Regions from separate parts of the Acidovorax sp. JHL-3 genome, predicted to be linked through region 1. Evidence: predicted binding sites of a transcription regulator. Region 1 holds the regulator's gene; the other holds the start of a gene.

Region 1 (5,753 bases):
CTTGAACGCAAAGAGAGTACTGCGTCTTGGGCGTGCGCCTGCGCCTTCTGCCAGCAGTGCCGGCCGATTTCTAACCTTCGAGGATTTCCATGAGACTTATTCTGCTGGGCGCTCCAGGCGCCGGAAAGGGCACGCAAGCCACGTTCATCTGCCAGAAGTACGGCATCCCGCAAATCTCGACAGGCGACATGCTGCGCGCAGCGGTCAAGGCTGGCACACCGCTGGGCTTGCAGGCCAAGGCCGTGATGGATTCGGGTGCCCTGGTCAGCGATGACATCATCATTGGACTCGTCAAGGAACGCATCACGCAACCAGATTGCGCCAACGGCTTCCTGTTTGACGGCTTCCCCCGCACCATTCCGCAAGCCGACGCCATGAAGGAAGCCGGCGTCAAGCTGGACTACGTGCTGGAGATCGATGTGCCGTTTGACGCCATCATTGAGCGCATGAGCGGCCGCCGCTCGCACCCTGCCAGCGGCCGCACCTACCACGTCAAGTTCAATCCGCCCAAGGTGGCAGGCAAGGACGACGTGACAGGAGAGGAACTGATCCAGCGCGAAGACGACAAGGAAGAAACTGTCAAGAAGCGGCTGCAGGTGTACAGCGACCAGACCCGCCCCCTGGTGGACTACTACAGCAACTGGGCCAAGGCCCAGCCGGGCGCAGCCCCCAAATACCGCGCCATCAGCGGCACGGGCAGCGTTGAAGAGATCACTGCACGCGCCCTGCAGGCACTGTCCAGCTAAAGCGCTCCACGTTGGGGTAACGCACCGGCCTTTGTCCGGTGCGGCCAGCGCGCGGCCAATGTTGCACCTTGCATGCACCGCGGCGTTGGCGGCCACCGCGGCACAACCATAAAGCCGTTACGCCAGTAGTTCCAGCATCAGCGAGATGCGCGCCTTCACCGCAGACAAGCCCCGGGAATCCGCAAACGTATCGCCGGGCTTGGGCAAAATCTGGCCCTCCGGGCAGCGCGTGGAACGCACCACACGCACTCCGGCAGCCTGGGCGCGCAGCAGTGCGCCTTCCAGTGCACGGTGGATCGTTCCGTTCCCCGTGGCGGCCACCACGATGCCCTGCACACCATCGCGCACCAGTGAATCCACCAGAGCACCGGTGGCACCGGCATAACTTAGAACCACCTCGACCCGGGGCCATTGCACACAAGATGCTATGTTTTTCATAGCTAAGAGCGCTTGTTTTGATTGGCCTGAAGGCCAATTTTTCACTAAACGTACAGCACCCTCCTCCACCCAGCCCAACGGCCCGGCATCGCCTGAGCTGAACGCATCCACGCGGTAGGGGTGCACTTTCTGGACACGCTGAGCGCAGTGCACCGCGCCGGCTGCCACCACCACAACGCCCCGGGCGCCTGGAGTCGTTGCCACGGCAACGGCATCCAGCAGGTTCTGCGGGCCATCGGGCACCAATGCCGTTGCGGGTCGCATCGCGCAGGTCAGTACCACCGGCTTATGGGCATCCAGCACCGACTGCAAGAACCACGCGGTCTCTTCCAGCGTGTCGGTGCCGTGGGTGATAACAACGCCGCGCACGTCGGGGTCGGCGAGAGCGCTGGCACAACGCTGTGCAAGCGCGCCCCACACACTGAACTCCATGTCCTTGCTGTCCAGCTGCGCAATCTGCTCGGCGACCAGACTGCCACCTGACGCCGCTTGCAGGCCGGGTACGGCATGCAACAACTGCTCGACCCCCACCTGTGCAGCGGTGTAGCCGATGTTGTCGTCTGCGGCAGACGCCGTGCCGGCGATGGTCCCCCCCGTCCCCAGCACCACAATTTTTTGTCCGTGCACTTGCATCCTTTGAAAAACTGGTGAAAAATACAGTTACTGGATTAAAAAACAGTTATCCGCCACCACTGTGGCACGCACTGGAAACGCCATGCTCGACCATCCCAAGCTCACCGCCCGCCAGCAACAAATCCTGGACCTGATCCAGATGGCTATTTCCCGCACCGGCGCGCCGCCTACACGGGCCGAAATCGCCACCGAGTTGGGCTTCAAGTCGGCCAACGCCGCAGAAGAGCACTTGCAGGCCCTTGCGCGCAAGGGCGTCATCGAGTTGGTCAGCGGCACCTCCCGCGGTATCCGCTTGCGCAACGAAACGGTGCGCTCCATCAATGCGGCACGCGGCACCCAGTTCAGTCTGCCCATGCCAGGGTTGTCGCAGCTGGTTCTACCCCTCATTGGTCGCGTGGCCGCTGGCTCGCCCATTCTCGCGCAGGAACATGTGGACCAGACCTACAGTGTGGAAAACAGCCTGTTCCAGCACAAGCCCGACTACCTTCTCAAGGTGCGCGGCATGTCCATGCGCGACGCCGGCATCATCGATGGCGACCTGCTTGCCGTTCAGTCCACTCGGGAGGCCCGCAACGGCCAGATTGTGGTGGCAAGGCTGGGCGATGATGTCACCGTCAAACGCCTGCGCCGCACGGCCAGCACCATCGAGTTGCTTCCCGAAAATCCCGACTACCCGGTCATAGTTGTCCAACCCGGAGAGGTTTTCGAGATTGAAGGCCTGGCTGTGGGTCTGATCCGCAACACCATGCTCATGTAATTTCCTCCACCTGCTGCGTGCCTCAGGTGGTGGGCGTTTGGAAAAACCTTATGGTTTTCCAGCCCTGAGAGCGCGCACCATTTTGCAATCCTGCCTGTGCTCAACCTCTGATTGACGGAGTTTTCACATGCGTCTTGCCTTCTCCACTTTCTCTGCGCTTTCTCAATCGTTTTCTGCACTCGCACACTGGCTTCACCCGAGCCGTGGCGAGCTTTCGAGCAGTGCTGCGGCACCTACAGCGAGCACTGCCAGCGTCTGCAGCCAAGGCCCCTTACCGGGCGCGGTCTCCGGTATTGCCGGGCGGTCGAAACCTCCGTTGCGCCAGCTGGCAAGCGTCGGCATGTCTGTACCGCGCAGCCACATCACACATCGCGTACACAGTGCGACGTCGGGCACTTTCGCGCCTGGTGCATCCAGTCACCGAAACACCCGACGCCCGGTACGCGTGCTGCACCCAGCAGCCCGCGCAGAGGTCGGGCGCATGGTCATCGCGGGCCGCATGGCCGACGTCTGCGCCGAGCTGGAGCGCATGGCGGCGTGCGATACATGGCATCACTGATACCGGTGTCCGTATATCCGAAACTGCGAGCGCCACAAAACGTTGCATTCTGATAGCGGCCTTCTGGCCCGAGCAGGCTTCGACCAGTCCACGCCAAGGCACAATGTCGGGATGAATATTGTGATATTGGATGACTATCAGGATGCGGTGCGCAAACTCCACTGCGCAAGCCGACTTGATCCCTATTCTGCGAAGGTTTACACCAACACGGTGAAAGGTCAAGGACAGTTGGCCGTGCGCCTGAAGGATGCCGACATCATCGTGCTTGTGCGTGAACGCACCCAGATCACGCGCCAGCTGGTCGAGAAACTACCCCGACTGAAGCTGATTGCCCAAACCGGCAAGATAGGTAGCCATATCGATGTGGCAGCCTGCACCGAACGCGGCATTGCGGTAGCAGAGGGGGTTGGATCGCCTGTGGCGCCGGCGGAACTCACCTGGGCGCTCGTGATGGCGGCCACGCGACGGTTACCTCAGTACATTGCCAACCTCAAACACGGCGCGTGGCAGCAGTCCGGGCTCAAGGCGGCCTCCATGCCTCCCAACTTCTGCATCGGCAGCGTGTTGCGCGGAAAAACGCTGGGAATCTGGGGTTATGGCCGTATTGGTCAACTGGTGGCTGGTTATGGCCGCGCGTTTGGCATGAACGTGCGCGTTTGGGGTCGCGAAGCGTCCCGCGCCCAAGCCCTGACCGATGGTTACCAGGCGGCCACCAATCGGGAAGAGTTTTTCTCGCAATGCGATGTGCTGTCCCTGCACCTGCGGCTCAATGACGAGACCCGCGGCATCATTTCACTGGAAGACCTTTCGTGCATGAAGCCCACCGCGCTGCTGGTCAACACCTCGCGGGCTGAACTGATTGAGCCCGATGCACTGATTGCAGCCCTGAACCGCGGACGGCCGGGCCTGGCTGCCGTGGATGTTTTTGAAAGTGAACCCATCCTGCAAGGCCATGCCCTGCTGCGCCTGGAGAACTGCATCTGCACGCCCCACATCGGGTATGTCGAGCAGGACAGCTACGAACTGTATTTCGGTGCTGCCTTTGATAACGTGGTGAACTTCATCAAGGGGACACCAACCAATATCGCCAATCCCGGTGCGCTGCAAGTGCGACGTTGAGGCTTGGTCGTTCCCCCTACGTTGCTAAAGCGCCTAAACAAAAAGGCTTCCCGAGGGAAGCCTTTTTGTTGGGCAGCATCCAGAGCTGCTGCCCGCCGACTCTCTCAATTTAGTTCAGAGGGGTCTTTTTGCCATCCTTGTAGACATACAACGTGATGGCTGGGTTCTTCATTTCTCCGTTAGGCTCAAAGGAGATCGTCGAGGTCACGCCCTTGAACTGCGATTTCAGCAATTCGGGGGTATAGACCTTGGGGTCCACGGAATTGGCGCGTTTCATGGCGTCGACAATCAGGTGAGTAGCGTCGTAGGTGTAGGGGCTGTAGACTTGGAACTGACCTGGGTACTTGGCGTCGTACTTGGCTTTCCACGCCTTGCCGCCGGGCATCTTGTCGAGCGATGCACCACCTTCAGCGCACACCACGTTGGACAGGGTCTTGGCGCCTGCAGCCAGCTTGGCAATTTCGGCGGTGCAGATGCCGTCACCACCAAAATACTTCACGTTGCCCATGCCCAGCTGTTCCATCTGGCGCAGCATCGGACCGCCTTGGGGATCCATGCCACCGAAGAAGATGGCATCAGGGTTCTTGGACTTGATAGCCGTCAGGATGGCCATGAAGTCGGTGGCCTTGTCGGTAGTGAACTGCTCGTCCACAACCTTCATGCCCTTTTCGGCGGCAACCTTCTTGAACACATTGGCCACACCCTGGCCATAGGCCGTGCGATCGTCAACGATAGCAACCGTCTTGAGCTTCAGGGTGTCAGCGGCATAGAACGCCAAGCCTGCGCCCAAGGCGTTGTCGTTGGCAATAATACGGAAGGTGGTCTTGTATCCAGGCTTCGTCAGGTTGGGGTTGGTAGCCGCACCCGTAACGTGAGGAATACCGCAGTCGTTATAGACCTTGGACGCAGGAATGGTCGTACCGGAGTTCAGGTGACCCACGACGCCAGCCACTTTGGCATCGCACAGTTTTTGTGCAGCAGCCGTGCCCTGCTTGGGATCTGCTGCATCGTCTTCCGCCTGCAACTCGAACTTGATCTTCTTGCCACCGATGGTGATGCCCTGTGCGTTCAACTCTTCAATGGCCATGCGCGCGCCATTTTCGTTGTCCTTGCCGTAGTGGGCCTGGGCGCCGGAAACCGGAGCCACGTGGCCGATCTTGACCACTTGCTCTTGTGCAGAGGCCATACCAGCAACAGCTGCGATAGCAGCAACCACGGTCAGTTTCAACTTCAATTGCATATCAATCTCCAGTAAAGATAAACGCTGAGAATTGTTCTTGTGTCTCAACGCAGGCGAACATATCGCAATTTACGGGCCAGATCATTAGGGAACACGCCTAAATGCGAGTGAAACCACAGGGATATACCCTGTCATCCAATGGACTACGACGGATTGCCGCTAGCCAGCTCGTCAGCCACCGCCTCATAAACCGCATGCCGCACCACCGATTCGATTTCTTCCCGCAAACGGGGCAATACGGACCGGGTCTGCTCCTGCACC
Region 2 (5,753 bases), 290 kb from region 1:
CTCGCGCGAGGCCCCAAACATTTCGCAGACTTGCCTGTTGCAGTCCATCATGGTGCGGTTGCGTGAAAGCACCAAACCCACGGGAGCAAATTCAAAGGCCAGTCTGTAATCAACGTCCATAGTGCAAATCTTTACGGGGTACTACTTATAAGTCTACGTAGTATCGTAGCGTATCCAATCTATCAAGGAGAGCGTGGTGAAAAAGTTATTTCCTTCTGCAGCCAAGGCCCTTGAGGGCGTGGTTGCCGATGGCCAGTTGCTGGCCGTGGGTGGCTTCGGCCTGTGCGGTATTCCCGAGGCATTGATCGATGCACTGCGCGATACCGGGGTGAAGAACCTCACGGTAATTTCCAACAACGCCGGTGTGGATGGCTTTGGCCTGGGCAAGCTGCTCGAAACGCGCCAGATCAAGAAAATGATTTCGTCTTATGTGGGCGAGAACAAGGAGTTCGAGCGCCAGTACCTGGCCGGCGAACTGGAGTTGGAGTTCACACCCCAGGGCACGCTGGCCGAAAAGCTGCGTGCCGGTGGCGCCGGCATTCCGGCCTTCTTCACCAAGACCGGCGTGGGCACCATCGTGGCCGATGGCAAGGAGCTGCGTGAGTTCGATGGCGAAACCTATGTGATGGAGCGCTCGCTGGTGCCCGATGTTTCGCTGGTCAAAGCCTGGCGCGCCGACCAATCGGGCAACCTGCAGTTTCGCCTGACGGCACGCAACTTCAACCCCGCCGTGGCCATGGCCGGAAAGCTGTGCATCGTGGAGGTGGAAGAGGTGGTGGAAACGGGCGCGATCGACCCCGACCAGATCCATCTGCCCGGCATCTATGTGCACCGCATCGTGCACAACGCCCACCCTGAAAAGCGCATCGAGAAAAGAACCGTCACAGAGAAAGCAGGAGCCTGACCATGCCTTGGACCCAAGACCAGATGGCCGCCCGTGCGGCCCAAGAACTCGAAGACGGTTTCTATGTAAACCTGGGCATCGGCATTCCCACGCTGGTGGCCAACTTCACCGGCGACAAGGAAGTGTGGCTGCAGTCCGAGAACGGCATGCTGGGCATCGGCCCGTTTCCCACCGAAGACAAGGTGGACGCCGACCTCATCAACGCCGGCAAGCAGACCGTGACCACCATTCCCGGCTCGTCCATTTTTGGCAGCCACGACAGCTTTGCCATGATCCGTGGCGGCAAGATCAACCTGTCCATTTTGGGTGCCATGCAGGTCAGCGAGCAGGGCGACCTGGCCAACTGGATGATCCCCGGCAAGATGGTCAAGGGCATGGGCGGCGCCATGGACCTGGTCGCTGGCGTCAAGCGCGTGATCGTGCTCATGGAGCATGTGGCGCGCAAGAAAGACGGCACCGAGGACATGAAGATCCTGCCCCAGTGCACGCTGCCGCTCACGGGTGTGGGCGTGGTGGACCGCATCATCACCGACCTGGCCGTGATGGACGTGACGCCGCTGGGCCTCAAGGTGGTGGAGCTGGCGCCTGGCGTGACGTTTGACACGCTGCAGTCCAAAACGGGTGTCACGCTGCTGCAGTGAGGGCAGAGCTTGACTTCACTCAAGAAGGGCCCGCGCAAGCGGGCCTTTTGCCAGCGAAGTCCGACCGCTATGGTCTTATATTCAAGGCAGTCCCATTTGAAGTTTCCGCATGACTGATCCATTTTTGGCGGCCACTGCCCCTGACAGCCCGCACTACCTGCGTGCGCTCACCGACATGGCCGACCGGCGTGCGGTGGTAACCCAGGACGCCATCTATACCGACAACGGCATCAAGCTGGTGGAAAAAGGGGCCCGCATCGACAGCCGCCTTTACGACCGGCTGGTGCAGCACAAGCTGCGCGAACCCATCGATCGGCACCTCACGGTCGAGAATGCGGTGGATGTGCCGGCGCTGATTGCAGCCGGGCAGGATCTGGCCGAACAGGGCGTCTTGCCCCAGATGCTGGCGCAGGCCCTGGGTTCTGCAGGCAAGCTGCTGGCGCCTTTGCGCTCCGTGTCTCTGCCCGATCCTGTTGCCTTCAAACTCACCGTCATGCGCGACCAGCGGCCAGGCCTTTTCGAGCACAGCCTGCAAATGATGATGGTGGCCGTTTTTCTGGGGCTGAAAAGTGGCCTGAGCGAACGTGATTGCGTGCCGCTGGCCGCTGCCGCGCTGCTGCATGACGCCGGTGTGCTGCACATGGATCCCTCCTGGATGGACCCCCTCAACAAGGTCACGGGTGTGCAGCGCAAGCATTTGGTGGCCCATCCCATCACCTCGATGCTGATGCTCAAGGATGCCGGCGTTTATCCCCGATCGGTGGAGATTGCCGTGCTAGAGCACCACGAGCGCATGGATGGCAGCGGTTATCCGCGCGGCTTGCCTGGGGCGGAAATTTCGCCCATGGGGCGCATCCTGCTGCTGGCCGAGGTGGTGACGGCCTTCTACGAAAAATACACCGACATGCCCGCCCAGCGGTTGTCTCTGGTGCTGCGCCTGAACCACCGCAAGTTCCCGGCCGCACTGGTGGCCCATGTACTGCCCCTGCTGCAGGAAGACGTGGCGCGCGATTCCGCCCTGATGCCCCTGGGCGCCGACGCGCCGGTGCAAATCGATACCCTGGCGGGCGCCTTTGAGCAATGGGAGCAGCTCAAGGCGGCATTGCCCCCCGCCGCCAGGCAAGTGCCGGGCAGTGTGTTCGCCTTTGCCGATATCCGGCTGCAGGCACTGCAAAAGGCGCTGATCGAAGCCGGATCCCACCCTCGGCAGCAAGGCGATCTGCTTGAACAGCTGCAAGGCGACGCCTTGGGGTTGGCCGAAGTCGCTCTGGTAGGGCGCGAAGCGCTGTGGCAGCTACAAAGCATCGTCAACGCCTGCTACCGCCGCTGGCCCCAGCTGACGGATCGCGCCAGCCCTGCGGATGCGGCAGTGGCCGACTGGTGTGATTGGGCGATGCGCAAGTTGTAGCCGTCAGCCTTTCGGAAACACGGTTGCCATGGTTCGCCCAGAACCGTGGGCGGCTGTCACGACAAACCAACTGGGGGCGGCAGAGTTGCCCTGTGCCAATGCGCCGGGGCATGGTCATGGATGGCCGCCTTGCGACGGGACCAGGGCGTGCGTTCACCTGCTGCTGTCTTGCGGGCGCCATGGTGGCACTTTCTTCGTTGGGCGCAGGCAAGAAGGGCCGACCGCCCAAAACCCTGTGGCAAGTTTTGGCCCACGATTCAAAATACTGGTTATATTTACAGTGTTTTCGTTTTCTGAAGCCCCTGTACCACCATGCCTGCACCACGCCCCCATCTGCGGGTTGCGTTCGACCTGCCTTCTGCCGTGCCCGGTGTCTGGCATGCGGACGCATTGGGTGCGGGCTCGCAGCCAGCGCAGCCCACGGGATACGCGCTGCTCGATGCCCAGCTGCCAGGCGGTGGCTGGCCCGTGGGGGCCTTGAGCGAGGTATTGCAACCCATGGCGGGCCTGCACGAATGGCAGCTGGTGTTGCCCGCACTGGCGCAGGCAGCGGCCCGGCGCGTGGGGTGCGTGGTGGTGGTGGCGCCACCGTGTGAACCTTTTGTCCCGGCACTCAAGGCGCAGGGGCTTTTGGCAGAGCGCTTGTGCGTGGTGCGTGCCGACAACGCCAAGGCTGCGCTCTGGGCGGCCGAGCAGGCGCTGCGCTGCCGTGAAGTGCTGGCTGTCATGGCCTGGTTGCCCCAGGCGCAATCTGCCGCCTTGCGCAGGTTGCAGCTGGCAGCGGCACAACAGCAGCAGCTGCTGTGGGTGTTTCGCCCGGCCAGTGCAGCACCGCAGGCATCGCCCGCCTTGCTGCGGCTTCAGGTGCAGGGGCTGGCCCTGCCGGGGGATACCGTCATATCGCCCGGCATGCAGGTGCAGATCCTCAAGCGCCGGGGCCCGCCCCTGGTGCAGGGGCTGGATCTGCCGGGCTGCCACCCCCGTCTGGCACAGGTGCTGGCGGCGCAGGCCGAGCGGCGGCGCGCTGCGCAGGTGGTGGCCCGTGCAACGGTGGTGCGCCACAGCCCCGCACAAGCATTGCCGCTGCGCCTGGCACCAAGGACTCTGAGGGCCATGCCAGAGAGGAAAGACCATGCACTGGATCGCGCTGCCGTTGCCCTGGTGCGATGAGCCCGCGGCAATTCCGGGCGCTGCCATGCAAGCGGCGGCGACGGGCTGGTGGGCCTTGCGCTTTACGCCGCGCGTGGCGCTGGTGGATGGCGAAGCGGTGTTGCTGGAGGTGTCCACCACCGAGCGGCTCTGGGGCGGGCGCGATGCCTTGCTGGCGCAGGTGCTGCAGGCCTGGGCCGATGCATCGGTCGGGCTGCCGGATCACCCAGCCACCCGGGAGGCGGGGGTACCACCGCCTGGCACGCAGGCGGTGTGGGGCTGCGGGCCGACAGCCCTGGTAGCGCAGGCCTGGCTGCGCATGGCGCAGGCCGGGCGTGCGCCATCAGGGCACAACGTGGAGGGCTTGCCTTTGCACACGCTGACCGCCCTGCGCCCGCATGTGGCCAGCCTGGAGCGCATGGGTTGCCGAACTTGGGGGGGCCTGCGGGCGCTGCCGCGTGCCGGGGTGGCCCGGCGTTTTGGTGCCAAGGTACTGAGGGTGCTGGATCAGGCCCTGGGCGATGCCCCCGAAGCCCATGCCTGGCTGGAGCTGCCCGAGCAGTTTGCGCTGACCGCCGAGCTGCCTGCACTGGCCGAGTCGGCCGATGCGCTGCTCTGGAGTGTCAGCCGCTGCCTCACGGCCCTGCAGGGCTGGCTGCAGGCGCGCCAGCAGGGCGCACTGGCGCTGGAGCTGGCCTGGCGCCACGACCTGCGGCGCATTGATGGCGTGGCAATTGCCCCCACGCAGGCCCTGCCGGTGCGCACCGCCCAAGCCACGCAAGACATGGCGCACCTGCGGCGCCTGCTGTCTGAAAACCTGGCGCGCACAACACTGGCGGCACCGGTCAACCAGATCACGCTGCGCCTGCTCGAATCCGCCCCGCTGCCGCACCGAAGTGCCAGTTTGCTGCCGTCCGGGGATGGCGTGGGCGGTGGCCGTGACGACCCGGGTGGAGCACCCGGCGAGGCCTTGCACCAGTTGCTTGAGCGCCTGTCGGCCCGCTTGGGGGCCGACCATGTGGTGGCCCCCGTGCTGCAGGCCGACCACCGGCCCGAACGCATGCAGCAGTGGTGCCCTGCGGCCGAGGTGCTGGGCCAGAATCGAGCGCACACCGGCGTCCAAAACACCGGTACAAAAGCCCCCGATGCCACCCTGTGGCCCACCTGGCTGCTGCGCCCACCCCGGCGGCTGGCGGTGCAGGGCAACCGCCCCTGCCACCACGGCGTGCTGCGCCTGCTGGCGGGGCCGCACCGGTTCGAGGCGGGCTGGTGGTCGGCCGAGGACGAGGGCGCTGGCGACCCGGGCAATGCCTGCGCTGGCCTGGCGCTGCGCGACTATTTTGTGGCGCATAACGATGTGGCGGGGTTGGTGTGGGTGTTTCGTGAGCGGTTGGCACCGCAGCCAGGCGGTGCGGTGCAAAAGGACGCGACGCAAAAGGACGCAACGCAAAAGGGCGCGATGACGGCCGCGCAGCCGCACCGCTGGTTCCTGCACGGCATTTTTGGGTGAGACCATGGCGTCTTCCTCCATGCCGTCCGCAATGTCCGCTCCATCCGGGGGCGCCATGCCATCGCCTGCGCCCTTGCCGGGCTATGCCGAGCTGCATTGCCTGTCCAACTTCAGTTTTCAGCGCGGTGCCTCCCATCCCAA

Evidence for each region. The regulator LexA, encoded in region 1, represses DNA repair genes until DNA is damaged. The targets are predictions, from matches to a motif close to ACTGTATNNNNATACAGT.
Region 2: imuA (translesion DNA synthesis-associated protein ImuA) is a predicted target of LexA. The motif match lies at 3,218-3,235, and genes of this name have one in related genera.

Annotation. Positions count from the first base shown of each region.
Region 1 covers NZ_JAFU01000001.1:2,756,553-2,762,305, forward strand. Annotated here, with positions in the region: gene adk (adenylate kinase) at 90-746, shown strand; gene K226_RS0112885 (asparaginase) at 864-1,817, opposite strand; gene lexA (transcriptional repressor LexA) at 1,900-2,574, shown strand; gene K226_RS0112895 (D-2-hydroxyacid dehydrogenase family protein) at 3,245-4,252, shown strand; gene K226_RS0112900 (branched-chain amino acid ABC transporter substrate-binding protein) at 4,362-5,492, opposite strand; gene K226_RS20290 (hypothetical protein) at 5,636-5,753, opposite strand, start outside.
Region 2 covers NZ_JAFU01000001.1:2,468,366-2,474,118, forward strand. Annotated here, with positions in the region: gene K226_RS0111605 (PAS and helix-turn-helix domain-containing protein) at 1-120, opposite strand, end outside; gene K226_RS0111610 (CoA transferase subunit A) at 197-904, shown strand; gene K226_RS0111615 (3-oxoacid CoA-transferase subunit B) at 907-1,545, shown strand; gene K226_RS0111620 (HD-GYP domain-containing protein) at 1,655-2,953, shown strand; gene imuA (translesion DNA synthesis-associated protein ImuA) at 3,266-4,123, shown strand; gene K226_RS0111630 (DNA polymerase Y family protein) at 4,086-5,612, shown strand; gene K226_RS0111635 (error-prone DNA polymerase) at 5,644-5,753, shown strand, end outside.